Linked DNA regions of Spirosoma aureum. Each later gene encodes a partner of the first gene's protein in a complex. Links are inferred from orthologs where the notes say so. Each region holds a gene or a part of one and is shown in the gene's direction. Other genes may lie near its edges.

Region 1 (8,465 bases):
CTTATGTAATTGAACCAACTCATTAAGCCGCTCAATCCGATTGAGAACGTCAACAATTTCGCTATGTACGTTGGAGCGCCGATTCATTGTTCCAAATTAGTTGTAAAAAGCCTTTTGGAAATTTCCGTCGTGTAACCCGATCCGGCTTGGTCATAGTAAATTGGAATAGCCACTCCGCACGGTCTGAAACATAGAGGAAGTAATCGGGTTCTTCTTCACTTATCAATCGCACAAAATATATATCTAAACCGTCAAACTGCTCCCTTAATGTCCTTAAATGCTTTTCAAATTGTCGATATATTGGTGTTGGAAGAACAACTACGGCATCAATATCATTCGGATGTTCTTTCCGCGTAACGAAACTTCCGTCAATCCATAAAGTAAACTCATTGATAGATAGATCATTAAGCTTATTTAAAAATGAATAGAACAGCTCAATTAATGTATGACGGTGATCGTTCCAGCCGAATGTATCAGCGAATGGCTTCCATTCTGTTTCAATCAGATCATAGGGAAAGAGATGCCCCTGAGCATCAAAATTAAGTGTATTCAATACGTTAATTGATCTTCAATACGGCCATAAACGCTTCCTGCGGGATCTCGACGTTGCCAACCTGGCGCATTCGCTTCTTCCCTTTCTTCTGCTTTTCGAGCAGTTTGCGCTTCCGGGAAATATCACCGCCATAACACTTCGCCAATACGTCTTTGCGAAGGGCACTCAGCGTTTCGCGGGCAATGATTTTCTGGCCAATAGCAGCCTGAATGGCTATTTCGAATTGCTGGCGGGGAATTAACTCCCGAAGCTTTTCGCACAATTTCTTCCCCCATTCATAGGACTTCGACCGGTGAACGATGGCCGATAAGGCATCGACTTTATCACCATTGAGCATCACATCCAGCTTTACCATGTCGGATTCACGGTTGTCCATAAACTCATAATCGAGGGAAGCATAGCCGCGGGAGATCGTCTTGAGCTTATCGAAAAAGTCGAACACAACCTCCGCCAGTGGCATTTCAAACTGAAGTTCAACCCGATCAGCGGTCAAGTAAACCTGGTTTTTGAGAATGCTACGCTTGTCCATACACAAGCTCATGATGCCGCCAACATACTCGGCCTTGGTAATGATCTGCGCCCGGATAAAGGGCTCTTCAATGTAGTCGATCAGGTTCGGTTCGGGCATTTCGGCTGGTGCCGACACCTGAAGTTCCTGACCTTTGGTGGTCAATACCTCAAACCGTACCGACGGTACAGTGGTAATAACGGTCATATCGAACTCGCGTTCCAGCCGTTCCTGTACAATCTCCATGTGGAGCATTCCCAGAAAACCGCACCGGAATCCGAAGCCCAGAGCCGCCGACGTTTCGGGCTCCCAAACCAGTGCTGCATCGTTCAACTGGAGCTTTTCCATGGCGTCGCGCAGGTCTTCAAATTCGCTAGTTTCTACCGGATATATGCCGGCAAATACCATTGGTTTAACCTCTGAGAAACCCTGAATGGCACTACTGGCGGGATTGTCGATGGTGGTAACGGTATCGCCCACCTTCACTTCTTTCGCTACTTTAATTCCCGAGATCAGGTATCCAACGTCGCCACATTCAATGACGTCTTTAGGTTCCTGGGTCAGGCGTAGCGTTCCGATTTCGTCGGCAAAGTACTCTTTGCCTGTGTTCATAAATTTTACCTTGTCGCCCTTGCGAATGCGGCCGTTCTTGACCCGGAAAATAACCTCAATACCCCGGTAGGAGTTGAAGTGTGAGTCGAAAATCAGCGCTTGCAGCGAACCGTCAGGATCGCCTTTCGGTGGGGGAATCCGCTCGACAATGGCCGCCAGGATTTCGGGAACGCCAATACCTTCCTTACCCGATGCCGGAATAATGTCGTCGCGATCACAACCCAGCAGGTCGACCATCTCATCCTTAATTTCTTCGGGCATAGCGCCGGGCAGGTCAATTTTATTCAGAACGGGAATAATGACCAGATCGTTGTTGAGCGCCAGATAGAGGTTGGAAATGGTTTGGGCTTCTGTACCCTGCGAGGCATCAACGAGAAGCAGCGCACCTTCGCAGGCGGCAATCGACCGCGACACTTCATAGCTAAAATCGACGTGTCCCGGCGTATCAATCAGGTTTAATGTGTACAACTCACCGTTGTACATATAGTCCATTTGAATAGCATGGCTCTTGATGGTAATACCCCGCTCACGTTCCAGGTCCATGTCGTCGAGCAACTGAGCCTGCATATCGCGGGACCCTACAGTCTTGGTAAATTCCAGCAGGCGGTCGGCTAGTGTACTTTTGCCGTGATCAATGTGGGCAATAATGCAAAAATTACGAATATGTTTCACGTTATAAAACGGAGGAGTCTTTACTGATAAACTGCAAAAATAAGCAAAAAAGTCCGCGTTTTGGTCAGATAAGGACGGGTACAAAAAAACAAACGCCGGACTCATCGTGGAGCCGGCGTGTTCAATTACACTTCATCAACAAACTAAAAACCAAATGCTGTAGGAGGGGGACTCGAACCGCCCACGGTGCAGTTAGCCACAGTACAACTCTGGTGGTCAACCCCAGTCGCCCTTGCAGGCGGCATTATGCTGCGTTTATCCCTTATCACCACCCCCGAGACAGGAGGGCACGTCTGCCAATTTCGACATCCTACAGTGTGAGGAAAAATATCAAGAAGACCGGCGTGTGACCCCGCTCGATCAACTTGACAATACAAAGATAATGGATGGGCCTGATTCATTGCAAATTTTACATGAAAATTTCGAAAAATTTACATCCTATTCAAAAATTAGGTATTATTGTTGATATTTATCAAAAACAAACTAAAAATGACCGAGAAAAATTTAGAAATTGATAATACAGACCTTAAAATTCTAAACTTACTGATGAAGGATGCCAATATGGCGTATACCGAAATTGGTAAGCAAATCTTCGTATCTGGAGGCACCGTGCATGTCCGTATGAATAAACTCAAACAAATGGGCATTGTCCGCGGATCGCAACTGGTTATCGATCATACCAAGCTTGGCTGGGATATCAGTGCATTTCTGGGTATTTACCTCGACAAGAGTTCGCTCTACGGCGAAGTTTCTGAGCAATTGGAAAAGATTCCGGAGGTTGTCAACGTTCATTATACAACTGGGATTTACAGTATTTTTGCTAAAATCGTTTGCCGGGATACCCAGCATCTTCGCGAAGTATTGCACGATAAAATTCAGAAAGTTGCCGGTATTCAGCGTACTGAAACGTTTATTTCCCTGGAAGAAAGTGTTAATCGTCCCATTCCATTCGCCGAAGTTCAGGAATAAGCGTATGGCTATATAGGTTGTTATTTACACTTTTTTGCTGACTGACCAGGATAGGTAGTTTTTACCAGTCAGCTACTAAACAAACCGCGGGTAACATAACGATGAACCGTAAACGGTCGTTAGTACGTTATATAAGCTGACAATTTTTATTTCATGCAACCCAACATTCATGCCACTACGGTGGTTGGTATTCGGCACAATGGCCATGTCGCGCTTGGCGCCGATGGCCAGGCCACCATGGGCAACACAGTTGCCAAAAGTAACGTCCGTAAAGTACGCGTTTTGATGGGCGGTAAAATTCTGGCCGGTTTTGCCGGTTCAACCGCCGATGCGTTTACCCTTATTGAGCGATTTGAAGAGAAGCTAAATGCGTATGGCGGAAATCTGAAGCGAGCCGCCATCGAACTGGCTAAAGACTGGCGTACTGATCGGTATCTGCGCAAACTGGAAGCGATGTTGATTGTAGCTTCTAAAGAAGATCTGTTGATGATATCGGGTACGGGTGATGTGATTGAACCGGATAACGATATTGCAGCTATTGGGTCTGGTGGTGTCTATGCGCAGTCGGCCGCTGTAGCGCTCAAGAAACACGCAACGGCGCTATCTGCCGAAGAAATGGTCCGGGAAAGCCTGCACATAGCGGCAGATATCTGTATCTATACAAACCATAATCTTGTTGTTGAAACACTGTAAGAATTGCGGCTTTTTCAGGCCAGGGCACACCTACCTCTAAAGGCAAGTTTGCCCATTTCTTTATTTATATTTGCAGTGTAAAGAGTTCTTCGACGTCATGAAAATTCTTCATCAGGTTGCTCCAAAGATCATGAATCGACGCATTGCGTTCGGGTTCTTTGTGGCAATGGTTTTAATTGCGTCGGGCTTTACATTGTCATTCTACAGTTATAATCAGTATGGGAATGATACAGAACGAGTTCGTCATACCTATGAAGTGGTCGGCTCGCTGGAGACTATTCTATCACTGGTGAAAGATGTTGAAACGGGCTCACGGGGCTATGTTCTGACAAATGATACGACATACCTGGAGCCTTACAAAATTGCGCTGACCCTATTACCGGTCCGATTGAAGCAATTGCACGCGCTCATGGGTGATAACGCATTGCAGGTTCAGCGAACTACCTTACTCGATCAGTTGGTGGAGGCTAAGCTGGAAGTCTCCCAGATGCGGGTCAAAAACAGAATGGCTAAAGTTCCGATTGTGCTGAAACTGAGCACTGAGGGCCGGTTGCGTATGGATGCCCTTCGGCGCCATGTAGCCATCATGGTCGATACGGAACGGACCCTGATGGAGATGCGAAATCGGCAGGCCGCCCGATCGTTTCGTAATACGCTCATCATTATTTTTACGCTTTCATTACTCACGTTTCTTTCACTGGTAATTTCCTATCGTTTACTGGAGCAGGAACTGGCGAGTCGGCAACAGAATGAAGATCAGCTTCGAGCCTATGAGTCGCGACTTAAAGAGCAGATTCGTCAGTTAGAAGCGTCTAATGAAGAATTGGAACGATTTGCCTTCGTTGCCAGTCATGATCTGCAGGAGCCGCTCCGGAAGATTCAATCCTTTGCTAATCTGATCACAGATCGATACGGCAACCTGTTCGATGGCGACAGCCTCATGTTTATGGACAAAATTGTTCATTCTGCCGAAAGGATGTCGAAATTGATTAAAGATCTCCTGAATTTTTCTCGGATCTCGAATCACCAGGAAGAGTTTAAGCCTGTTGCCTTAGCTACGATTGTTCAACGGATATTAGATGATCAGGAGCTACGGATTAAAGGGTTGGACGTTCGGCTAGAAGTTGGCCAGTTGCCAATGATTCAGGCCATTGGAAGCCAAATGGATCATTTGTTTACGAATTTGATTTCCAATGCGCTGAAATTTACAAGGGCAGATGTACAGCCTCTTCTCCGAATACAGGCTAATCCCATTGATGGGTCGACATACCCTGAATTAATTTCCGGCCGACTCTACTTCGAGATCACCGTTGAAGATAATGGGATCGGCTTTGACGAAAAATATTTAGATCATATTTTTAAAGTTTTCCAACGATTGCACGGCAAAAGTGAATTTGAAGGCACTGGCATCGGGCTCGCTATTTGTAAACGAGTTACTGTTTCTCACCACGGCCATATCACTGCCCGAAGTCAGCCAGGAAAAGGAACAACGTTTATCGTAGTCCTGCCCGAAAGCCAATCACTATACGATTATGACCGATCAAACCCCACAGAAAACTATTCATATTCTGCTAGTTGATGACGACGAAGACGATCGTTACCTAACCCGTGAAGCTTTTCATCAACATTATCCTGCCAGCCGGATTTCGTTTGCCGAAGATGGTGAAGATCTGCTCGATTTCTTAAATTATAAAGGACGGTATGTTGGCTCATCACATACGCTCCCTGAGCTGATTTTGCTGGACCTGAATATGCCCAGAAAAGACGGCCGGGAGGCTTTACGCGAAATTAAAGCCAGTGAACAGCTTCGTCATATTCCCATTGTCGTTCTGACAACCTCCGATGCTAAAGACGATATTGAAACATCTTATTTTAACGGAGCCAATAGTTTTATCACCAAGCCACCAACGTTTCAACGGCTCAGTGAAGTAACAAAAGCCATTGGCCAATACTGGTTTAATGTCGTTACCGTGTGCGACCACGAAGATGACGACTAAGTTTGCCAATTCGGTTTATGGTAGTAGGCAGGTGAGTTTACCTGCCTACTACCATAAACCGAATCCCGATTTGCTCACTTCCCGCTCAACCCAACCAGTCCCACAAAAATTTTCTCTAGCTCCGTAGTTACCGCGCGGTTCTGGCCTGGGGTAAATTTATTGACCAGGATGCAAAAACTCATACGCTCACCGTCGGCAGCGGTGAAGTAACCCGCATAAGCCCGGACACCTTCAATTGAGCCACTCTTAGCCCGAATGTTACCCGTTGCGGCTGTACCTCGTGCCAGTGTTTTTACGGTGCCCGTCTGCCCAACGATTGGAATCGTTTCATAGAACTGCGGGAACGCCTTCTCGCGTCCCATTGTACTAAGAATACTGGTCATGTTGTCGGCGGTAAGGGCACCCACGGCCGATAATCCACTCCCATCCCGAATCCGGAAACCATCGAGGTTTATTCCCTTGGTTCGCCAGAATTTGATCAATTCATCAATACTGGCGCTGGTCGAACGAACCGTTTTGTTTAGGGTCAGTGCCGTGGTTCGAAGCAATGCTTCGGCGTAGAGATTAATGCTCTGGAAGTTCGTTTGCAGAACCAGTTCGACCAGTGTGGGGGAGCGGTGTTGATTTAACACCGTTCGTTTACCCATAGCCGGAAAGGAATTGGGTAAGCCACCGCCCACCGAACTAGGTGAACCACTGACAAGTATAGTATCCTGCCCTAACTGACTATGGAGTGCGAAAGCGGCAAAAAAAGCTGGATCGGGCAATGAGCCCTTAACACTAAATTCGTTTGCCGGTTCACCAATCGGAACCTTACCGGTCAGCCACTGTTGATTCATGAATGGCGTACCGTAGATATTGACCTGATCGCCCGTGTTGGCTGCATCAGTTACGACCGTATTGCGAAAAGCCAGGTAGGGTATGGCAGGGTCGGTACGTAAAACGCTGGCTGGAACATTGACGGATTTACCTGTTTTAAAGAAAACCCGATATAAATTTTCATTGATATTAAGCGCGCTCAGACTGGCCCCGTAATAGTTGCCTAAATCGCCAAACGGCCAGGTGTCGGGCGTTGTTAATTCATCGTATAGGCTGGCATCGCCCACTACCGTTCCCTGTATCCGGCGAATGCCAGCTGCTTTAACGGCTGCTGACCAGTATTTAAGTAAGGCACTCAGATCATAATAATTGGGAAATCGCCAGCTGCCAAGCGACGGATCTCCCGTTCCCCGAATGTACAGATTGCCCATCAAGGTGCTGTCTTTGATCGTACCATCATATTCCAGCGTTGTTGTATATGTATAGTTACTGCCCAGTACGGCCATTGCTGTAGCGGTAGTAATGAGTTTTAGTGTAGAAGCCGATGGTAAACTCTGATGTGCATTATAACCAATGAGTTCGGTTCCATCGCTCACCCGGCGAACCGACAGGGCTATTGTACCGTACCGGGCAGCAGGCCCTGACTGAAACGCTTCAACTCTGGCCAGAAGACGCTGGGTTGCCAGCGAATCGGCAAGGAGCTGGTTATTCGAAATGGGATTTGCCTGCGTGTAATAACCGAATAAATAAGTGATTGAAAAGACAAATGAGAGCAAGCGAGGCATAAAGTGCGTTTAGAGACAGTTAGGCGATTCGGGGTCTATTTTGTACTTTTGCAAACTTACATAATACTCACCACCTAGCTTGTGTTAAGTCCCACCCTTTACGAGACATCAAACAAACGACATCGGATTTTTAAGCTGTACGCATGAAATTATCGTTTCTGGGGGCGGCCCGGCAGGTAACAGGCAGCATGTACCTGCTGGAACTGGAGGATGATTACCGCATCCTGATTGACTGTGGGTCGGATATGGAGCGACCTAATTCCAACGGTCAGGCTGGGTCACAGGAGACCGCCCCAACTACTCCTCATCTGGGATTTTTTCCGTTTGAGGCTTCAAGCATAAACTTAGTGTTGCTGACCCACGCTCACGTAGACCATTCGGGCAATCTGCCTAACCTCTTTCGGGAAGGTTATGAAGGGCAGATTCTTTGTACTGAGCCAACATTTGCACTAACTAATGTACTCCTGAAAGATGCTGCTTCCCTGAACCAAAAGCGGATCAACGACCTGAACGCCAGTAAAAAACAGCGTGTTCGAGATCGCCAGATTCAGATGCAGAAAGATCTGTTCCTGGACAGACAGGTTCGGGAAACAATGGAAAATGTAGTGCCCATTGCGTTTAATCGAAAATTCAGGGTGGCCGATGGCGTGGATGTTACGTTCATTCCGGCGGGCCATTTACTCGGCGCGGCTCACATTGTTATCAATGTGGTTGAAAATGGTGAACGGAAAAGCATCTGTTTTTCGGGCGATATTGGTCGAAAAAATTACCCCCTGCTGGTTGATCCGGAACCCGTTCCAAAGGTTGATTACCTCATCTGTGAAAGTACCTATGGTAATCGGCTGCACGAAAATATG
Region 2 (7,532 bases), 2.4 Mb from region 1 along the record:
GCATTCTTATCTGGGAACGGGTTGCACCCTACCGCAAGGGGCTTCCGCTGTTTCGTGAAGGATTCTGGGTTGACCTGGTCTGGTATACCCTTATTCAGAGTTACTTTCTCAAGATCCTGATTTTTGATTACATTATTGCTCCACTGCAAACGCACTTCGACTGGTCAGACTGGCAATTTGTCAGGCACTGGCCAGTTTGGGTACAGGTGTTCTTTTTTCTGTTTACCCACGACCTGTACATTTACCTTTTTCATCGCTTTCAACACGCAAACAAGTGGCTCTGGCGTACACATGAAGCCCATCACTCCAATAAGGAGGTCGATTTTCTGGCTGGATCGCGTTCCCATGTTGTCGAGATCATCATCAACCAGACCATCGAGTTTGCGCCCATTATTCTGCTCGGTGCCGATCCGGCCGTAATTCCGATCAAAGCGTTGCTGGATGCTATGTTCGGGATGTTTATCCATGCCAATATTCGGGTTAAGCTAGGGCCATTAAAGTATATCTTTAATAGTCCGCACCTTCATTTGTGGCATCATGCTAATTATCAGGAAGTTTTCCATGCTAACTTTGGCACGAAGTTTTCGTTTTTCGACTATCTGCTTGGCACGGCCTACGATCCTGAACATACGCCAGGCAATCTTCCGGAAAACTGGGGCTTATATTATGATTACCCGAAAGACTATTTTTTGCAGCACGCTTTTTCAGTGAAACGGTTTGACGAACGAAAGCTCTTGACCAATAAATGGTTTACACGCTATTACATGCTTCGCCCCAACCTGCTGCGTTTCATGAAGAAACGGCTCAACCGACAAACGAATCCCTCGCCATTAGAAACTGAAAACGTAAACTGATTGTGCAAGCCTGGTTGTTTCTGTTCATCGCAGCTTCCTTTGAAACTGCCTGGACCTATTCCGTTAAATATATGACGTTCGATCTGTTGAAAACGCTCCGCTGGAATACGTTTTACACCCCGAATGTCGGTTTGCCAATTCTGCTTCCGTTTGTTGGCTATGTTGTATTTGGGATAGCCAATATCTATTTTTTCTCACAGGCCATTAAACAGATTCCAACACCAACCGCCTTTGCGGTCTGGACTGCTATGGCCCTGGCATTGATCAAAGCCGTCGATGTGTTTATTTTCAAAACCAACTGGTCCCTGACCGAACTGTTTTTTCTGACACTTATTGGCGTTGGCATTATCGGTTTACGGGTTTACTCGGCGGGATGATCCTTTTTTGTATTACTTATTTTCTATGCACAAGGGTTGAATATCTATTTCATTAGTGGGCTGGGCGCTGACAAGCGTATTTTTCAAAAATTAGTACTACCTGACTATTACCAATTCATTTATTTGGACTGGCTACCTGTTATGCCCAGTGATACTTTGGAAAGTTATGCTTTTCGAATGGCACAACTGATTGATACATCAGTACCGTTTTATGTAATTGGTGTCTCATTTGGTGGTATGATTGCGACTGAAATAGCAAAAAAACTGAAGCCACTGAAAACAATTATCATTTCAAGTATAGGTCTTTCTGCAGGCTTGCCCTGGTATTGGCGCTTTTTTGGCAAGCTCTCACTCGATCGATTTATTCCTGTGACCATTTTTGCCTTACCTATAGCACCTACTTACTGGCTTTTTGGAGCAAAAGACGCTGCGACGAAGCTTCTTTTAAAGCAAATACTTCTTGATACCGATAAAGTCTTCATGAAATGGGCAATTCGAGCAATTTTAACCTGGGATAATCAACGCATACCTACTTCTGTCATCCATATTCATGGTACACATGACAAAATCCTACCAATTCGGTTCACAACGCCTGACCTCATTGTTATGCAAGGTGGTCATTTGATGGTTTATAGCCACAGTAATGAGGTATCGCATTTAGTAGGTTTATTGCTAATTTGACAGAATACGAGTCCGGGTTTAACCAAAAATCCCCTTCCCTTTCGCACATTTTCATTTTTCCTGTGTTTCTTTGACGGGGTGCAGAAGGCATCCCGTTTTATCAATGACTCAATTACTCAAAGACCTTACCCCTCGGCAGATTGTTGCCGAATTGGATCAATACATCATCGGCCAGAACGATGCCAAACGCAACGTAGCGATTGCCCTTCGTAACCGCTGGCGCCGGATGAACAGTACGGCCGATATGCAGCGTGAAATTACGCCTAACAATATTCTGATGATCGGCGCAACGGGCGTTGGGAAAACCGAAATTGCCCGAAGACTCGCAAAAATTGCTGATGCGCCCTTTATAAAAGTCGAAGCTTCGAAGTTTACCGAAGTTGGTTATGTCGGTCGTGATGTCGAAAGCATGGTGCGCGATCTGGTCGAACAGTCGGTTAATATGGTGCGGGCGGCAAAAAAAGAGGCCGTTCAGGTTCGGGCCCAGCAACTCGTTGAAGATGCCATTCTCGACATTCTGATTCCGCCCGTAAAATCGGCGAATGGCCAACTGGGTTTTGAGACTGATGTCAAAGATCCCGATGCCGAGCTGAATGAACGAACCCGTGAGCGGTTCCGCGAGAAGATACGCTCCGGCGAAATGGACGACCGTAAGATTGATATCGATGTCCAGCAAAGTCAGACGCCGAACATCGGCATCATGGGCGGTGCCGTTGATGACCTGTCGATGATGAACATTCAGGAAATGATTGGGGGCATGTTGCCCAAACGCGGCAAAAAACGCAAAGTCACTATCGCTGAAGCCCGAACGATTCTACTTGAAGAAGAAGCGGCTAAGCTGATCGATATGGACGAAGTAAAGGAAGAAGCGATCCGTAAAGCAGAAGATGCCGGTATAATTTTCATCGACGAAATCGATAAGGTAGCTTCTTCCCGTTCGGGTAATGGTGGTGGCCCCGATGTAAGTCGTGAGGGTGTTCAGCGTGATCTGTTGCCCATCGTTGAGGGCAGCGCGGTCAATACCAAGTATGGTGTTATCCATACCGATCACATTCTGTTCATTGCTGCCGGCGCCTTCCATGTTACCAAACCCAGCGATCTGATTCCGGAGCTACAGGGCCGTTTCCCGATCCGGGTCGAGCTGCAAAGCCTGTCGGAGAATGATTTTTACCAGATTTTAAAAGAACCAAAAAATGCGTTGACCAAGCAATATGTGGCGATGTTGGCTGCCGAAGGGGTAGAACTGAGTTTTCAGGACGATGCCCTGCGCGAAATGGCTCATATTGCTTTCGAAGTCAATGCCGAGGTTGAAAACATTGGTGCCCGACGACTACAGACCGTTCTGAGCCATCTTATGAACGATTTCATGTTTGATATTCCGGACGTTATCGGAGCCAATGCGCACGTAGTGGTTACGAAAGAGCTGGTCAATGAAAAACTCGACGGCTTAGTGCAAAACCGCGATTTAAGCCAATTTATTTTGTAAGCTATAAACGTGGTCGGAAGATCGAGACGGCCAGGCTGTACGAAAACCTGCATCCGGGCTTTAGCGATCTTTCGACCACAAAGTAAGTGTCTGAATCACCTGGTCAACGGCCCGATCTGTGTCAGATCGTTTACGGTCGGGTGGGTCAAATCGATTGAAAGGACGAAGCTCCAGAACAAACGTTTCGTCAACGGTTTCGTCGTCAATGGGCGTGTATAGCTTATAACCCACAACGTTAATTGGGATCAGTCCATGCTGGCTCTTGAAACGGGTCAATATAAAACTTACGAATCGTTCTACCTTTTCAATCATTATTCCATCCGCAGGCACAAACCGGACTTCAGCCCGATTTCGATCGACAATCGTCTGCTCGTCGGGGCGAAAATGTCCTTCGCAACTCGAGAATGTACGCACAACTCCCGTTGCATTCAAAGCCTCGACCAACGGCCGGATGTGGGGTTCGAGGTCAGTGATCATGGCTCTCCGTCGATTAGCGCCATTTCGTCAGCCTCATCAATCGGGTGACGACCTGGCTTTTGTCGTTGGCGCCAGAGCCATCCCAGGTAGAAAACAGCAATCATGGCAAGTCCCCCTGACACCGCAAAGGATGAATCGATACCTGCTTCTCCAGTGATGTGATTGAGCAGCCAGCCCGATGCCAGTGCGCCAATTCCTATGCCTGCTTCGAGCGCAATATACATGGTCGCCATGGCCCGGCCCCGCGTCGCTTCATTGCTCAGATCAGCCGTCCACGCCTGTATGGTCGGTGAATTCATTCCCCACGACATACCATAGAATATAGCTGCTGTCCAGAACCAACTGGGCGCATTGCGATCCGATGGGTCGGTCAGAATAAGTAGTACCATCGAAAAGGCAAGTACCGCAGTTGAGATAAACAAAACCGGTAATCGTCCGTAGCGATCCGATGATTTACTGAACAGCAACCGGACAGCCAGTGATGCAATGGTGTAAACGGTAAAAAACAATCCCTTATTGGCGATCCCAAGCGATGCGCTGACTGTGCCAATTACGGTTAAAATCACCCCCGACGAAAATGACTGAAGCAGGAGAACCAAAAACGGTGGAAGGGCTTGTTTATCAAACAGTTCTTCTCGTTTCAGGCGTAATAAACCAAACCGGAACGGCTGCCGGTTGACCAGTGTTTCAGGCATCTGGAGCAGAATGCCTATCGATAACAACGCAAAAGCCGATGAAGTCCAGAACATGACATTCATGGAATAGTCGTCGGCTAACCAACTGCCAATAGCAGGCCCCAGCGACATGCCCATTGCTGTGAATAGGCCGAGCATACCCATTGCTTCGCCCCGCCGGGTGGCTGGAACTACATCGGCAACATAGGCCGATGTAGCGGTCGGTTTGGTTCCAGTCGAAAAACCATGAATGAGTCGGAGGGTCAGAAACCCCCATACGGTTAGGAGATAAGGATACAAAAACCCGCATAAAAAGCAGACGATCGACCCAAATGCCATAACGGGTACTCGCCCGACAGTATCGGTGATTTTTCCACTAAATGGCCGTGAAACACCTGCGGTAAGCGTAAACAGGGCGATAATGAGCCCCACGTATTCCCGCCCGCCCAGCTTCGTCAGGTAGTCGGGAAGCTCAGGAATCATCATCGAAAAACTTGCCGAAAACAGGAAGTTACTGACACACAGCAACCAAAACGAGAGCGTGTAAAGAGAGGGGCCGCGTGAGGTTGAGCGAAAGAGAGACAAGTTTGTACTGGTAGTTTGTGGCTGCAAAGTTAGCCCGTTCTCCTGAACAACGAACGGCAAACAGCCTGACAACTCCACAAACTACCGACTTTATTTTAGCTCTGGCGTTGTATTGCCTCCATCAAGTACAAATCGCCACTGTCCATTACGCTGACGTTTCCACACGGTTACATAAACACCATGTTGCTCGTTACGCTTCCCGGTTTCGTTTTTACTCGTCAGCATCCACTGGCCAAACGTATACCCTAACTCGCCCGACTGAGCCGCATCAGTTTTAAGCACCTGCCAGGTCAATACTGAGCCATTTGCAGGTATTCGGCTCATTTGCGCCCGGAGGGAATCAAAACCAACCGTTGGAGCTGCCCCCTCATTCATCCGGATGACATCGTTTGCGGCATAAGTTATAAAAGCTTTCGACATGCCTTGTTTTTCTGACATAATGCTGAAATTCTGATCTGTTTCCCGAATTTCGTCAATGGCTTTCTGACGGATGGCCGCGGCTGGGTTCATGGATCGTGGACTATCGACCCGGGTGCGACATGAACACGCCAGACTGATAACCAGCAGAATAAATACCGAATACTTCATTACGGAGGGGTGAATGGAAAACGTTACGGGTACAAAAATGAGCCAAATTCTGTCTGTCTCTCATGTAGCTCACTTTTACAAACAAAAATCGCGGGTTTTCACCCGCGTTGTACAATAGCCAAGATTATTGGGTTCAATCATCTAGCGTATTTGGCCTGCATCTTTTTAATGAAGTTGAGGCCATTTTCGGCAATATCCCACGGATCATTATACTCCCGCCAGACATTGATTGAATTGGCAAAATCTACATCATTGCGGGTAAAAGCTTCAATTGTCATCCAGCCGGTATAGTTCAGTTCAGCCAGTGTCCGGAACGTATCGTCCCAGGGAATATGTCCATCACCCGGCGTTCCCCGGTCATTTTCGCTGATGTGAACATGGGCCAAAACAGGTGCAATCGTACGGATGGCATCCGGGAAACGCTTCTCTTCCATATTGGCATGATGGGTATCAAACATAGCCTGTACATTCGGGTGGTCGGTTCGGCGAATTAAATCCAGCAATTGTTCCATCGTATTACAGAGGTAACATTCGAAGCGATTTAACGCTTCGGGTGTCAATACGATATTGGCCTGTTTGGCATATTCGCCAGCCGCATGAAGAACTTCTGCGCTATATGCGTACTCCTCTGGTTGTGGCTCACGTCGGCTGAATGTCGCAAATGCCGAGTGCATTGGGCCACAAATGATTGTTGCACCCATCGCATGAGCCCGGTCAATGGCTCCTTTCAGAAAATCCAATGCCTGTTCGCGAATTCTGGCAGATTCACTGGCTGGATTTTCATCAGGTCCAACAACCATAACAGTGGTACTTTGCAATCCAAGCTGCTGTAAATGATTACCAAACTGGCGATAGGCAGAAATATCCTGATTGTCGATAAAACATTCGATTCCGTCGTAGCCAATGGCTTTTAGTCGCTCAGCAATTGGATTCATTTTCTCGGAAATAGGTGCCGACCAGGCCAATAAATTGAATCCAATTGGTGACATCGTTACTGTTGACATAGAAGAAAAAAGAAGATTTTTAAGGCTGATCGTTTTTAGAAGGTATAAATTCGTGTACTACCAATCCTTCAAAGCAATGGTAATGGAGTCCTTTGTTGTCTCCATTACCATTGTTTTTACTTACTTTTCCATTGGATGATCTTTCAATAATTGCTGGGGAGCGTAAAAATCCTTTTTAGCCTCAGTAGCGGCCCGGACTTTAGCAACCTTTTCTGGAAGTACGGCCGGAGCGTTATTTCCAAATGAATTCCTGACGTAGGTAAGCACAGCAGCTATTTCCTTGTCTTTGAGCAAACCACCGAATGGTGTCATTGGCACTTGACCCGGATATGATTTACCACTTACATCGATAGGGCCCATCAGGCCTTTCAACGCAATCTTGATCAAACGATCTTCATTGCCCATTACCCAGTTCGTACCGGTAAGGGGTGGGAATCCGGAAGCTGTAAGTCCCTTACCATCGGGTTGATGGCAGGTGGCACAAAACCCTTCTTTGGCATAAATTTCTTTACCCAAATTAAACAGGGCAAGCTCATCACCCTTCAGCGTTGATTTGGTGGCGACTTCCTTCTCTTTCTTAACATTGACCCCGTTCAGGTGAGCAACGGCTGTTTCGTGCGCGTGAATCATCCAGTCATCCAGCGGTTTTTTGGTCGCTTCGGCCAATATGGGCAACCCTTTTTCTTTCCCGATCCAGGAGGCTGCCACAATAGCAGCTAACCGAACCCGGCTGTTGTCGTCCCGAACAGCCTGCATTAATAAATCGGCCTGATCGGCAACCTGATGACCGGTATAGCGCACAACCT

The links.
Region 2: the proteins of hslV (region 1) and hslU are in contact, whole or in part, in a solved structure (PDB 1G4A), measured with the Escherichia coli proteins. The link is inferred for Spirosoma aureum from one-to-one orthologs.

What each region holds. Positions count from the first base shown.
Region 1 is NZ_CP050063.1:7,344,609-7,353,073, reverse strand. What follows is about bases 2,240-5,237. They hold hslV (ATP-dependent protease subunit HslV), read left to right. Parts: upstream 2,240-3,467; coding sequence 3,468-4,007; downstream 4,008-5,237. Other genes in these bases: G8759_RS29250 (sensor histidine kinase), read left to right, coding at 4,105-5,237; G8759_RS29260 (Lrp/AsnC ligand binding domain-containing protein), read left to right, coding at 2,835-3,314; lepA (translation elongation factor 4), read right to left, coding at 2,240-2,345. Outside these bases: G8759_RS29275 (hypothetical protein), read right to left, coding at 1-87; G8759_RS29270 (DUF6932 family protein), read right to left, coding at 62-553; more of lepA, read right to left, coding at 558-2,239; more of G8759_RS29250, read left to right, coding at 5,238-5,586; G8759_RS29245 (response regulator), read left to right, coding at 5,540-6,004; dacB (D-alanyl-D-alanine carboxypeptidase/D-alanyl-D-alanine endopeptidase), read right to left, coding at 6,079-7,608; G8759_RS29235 (MBL fold metallo-hydrolase RNA specificity domain-containing protein), read left to right, coding at 7,752-8,465. UniProt on the Escherichia coli protein: Protease subunit of a proteasome-like degradation complex believed to be a general protein degrading machinery. The complex has been shown to be involved in the specific degradation of heat shock induced transcription factors such as RpoH and SulA.
Region 2 is NZ_CP050063.1:4,938,083-4,945,614, forward strand. Bases 1,399-4,206 are described here. They hold hslU (ATP-dependent protease ATPase subunit HslU), read left to right. Parts: upstream 1,399-2,015; coding sequence 2,016-3,398; downstream 3,399-4,206. Other genes in these bases: G8759_RS19550 (alpha/beta hydrolase), read left to right, coding at 1,399-1,912; G8759_RS19560 (hypothetical protein), read right to left, coding at 3,459-3,875; G8759_RS19565 (MFS transporter), read right to left, coding at 3,872-4,206. In the rest of the region: G8759_RS19540 (sterol desaturase family protein), read left to right, coding at 1-854; G8759_RS19545 (DMT family transporter), read left to right, coding at 857-1,231; more of G8759_RS19550, read left to right, coding at 1,268-1,398; more of G8759_RS19565, read right to left, coding at 4,207-5,134; G8759_RS19570 (YybH family protein), read right to left, coding at 5,225-5,722; G8759_RS19575 (sugar phosphate isomerase/epimerase family protein), read right to left, coding at 5,860-6,711; G8759_RS19580 (PVC-type heme-binding CxxCH protein), read right to left, coding at 6,847-7,532. UniProt on the Escherichia coli protein: ATPase subunit of a proteasome-like degradation complex; this subunit has chaperone activity. The binding of ATP and its subsequent hydrolysis by HslU are essential for unfolding of protein substrates subsequently hydrolyzed by HslV.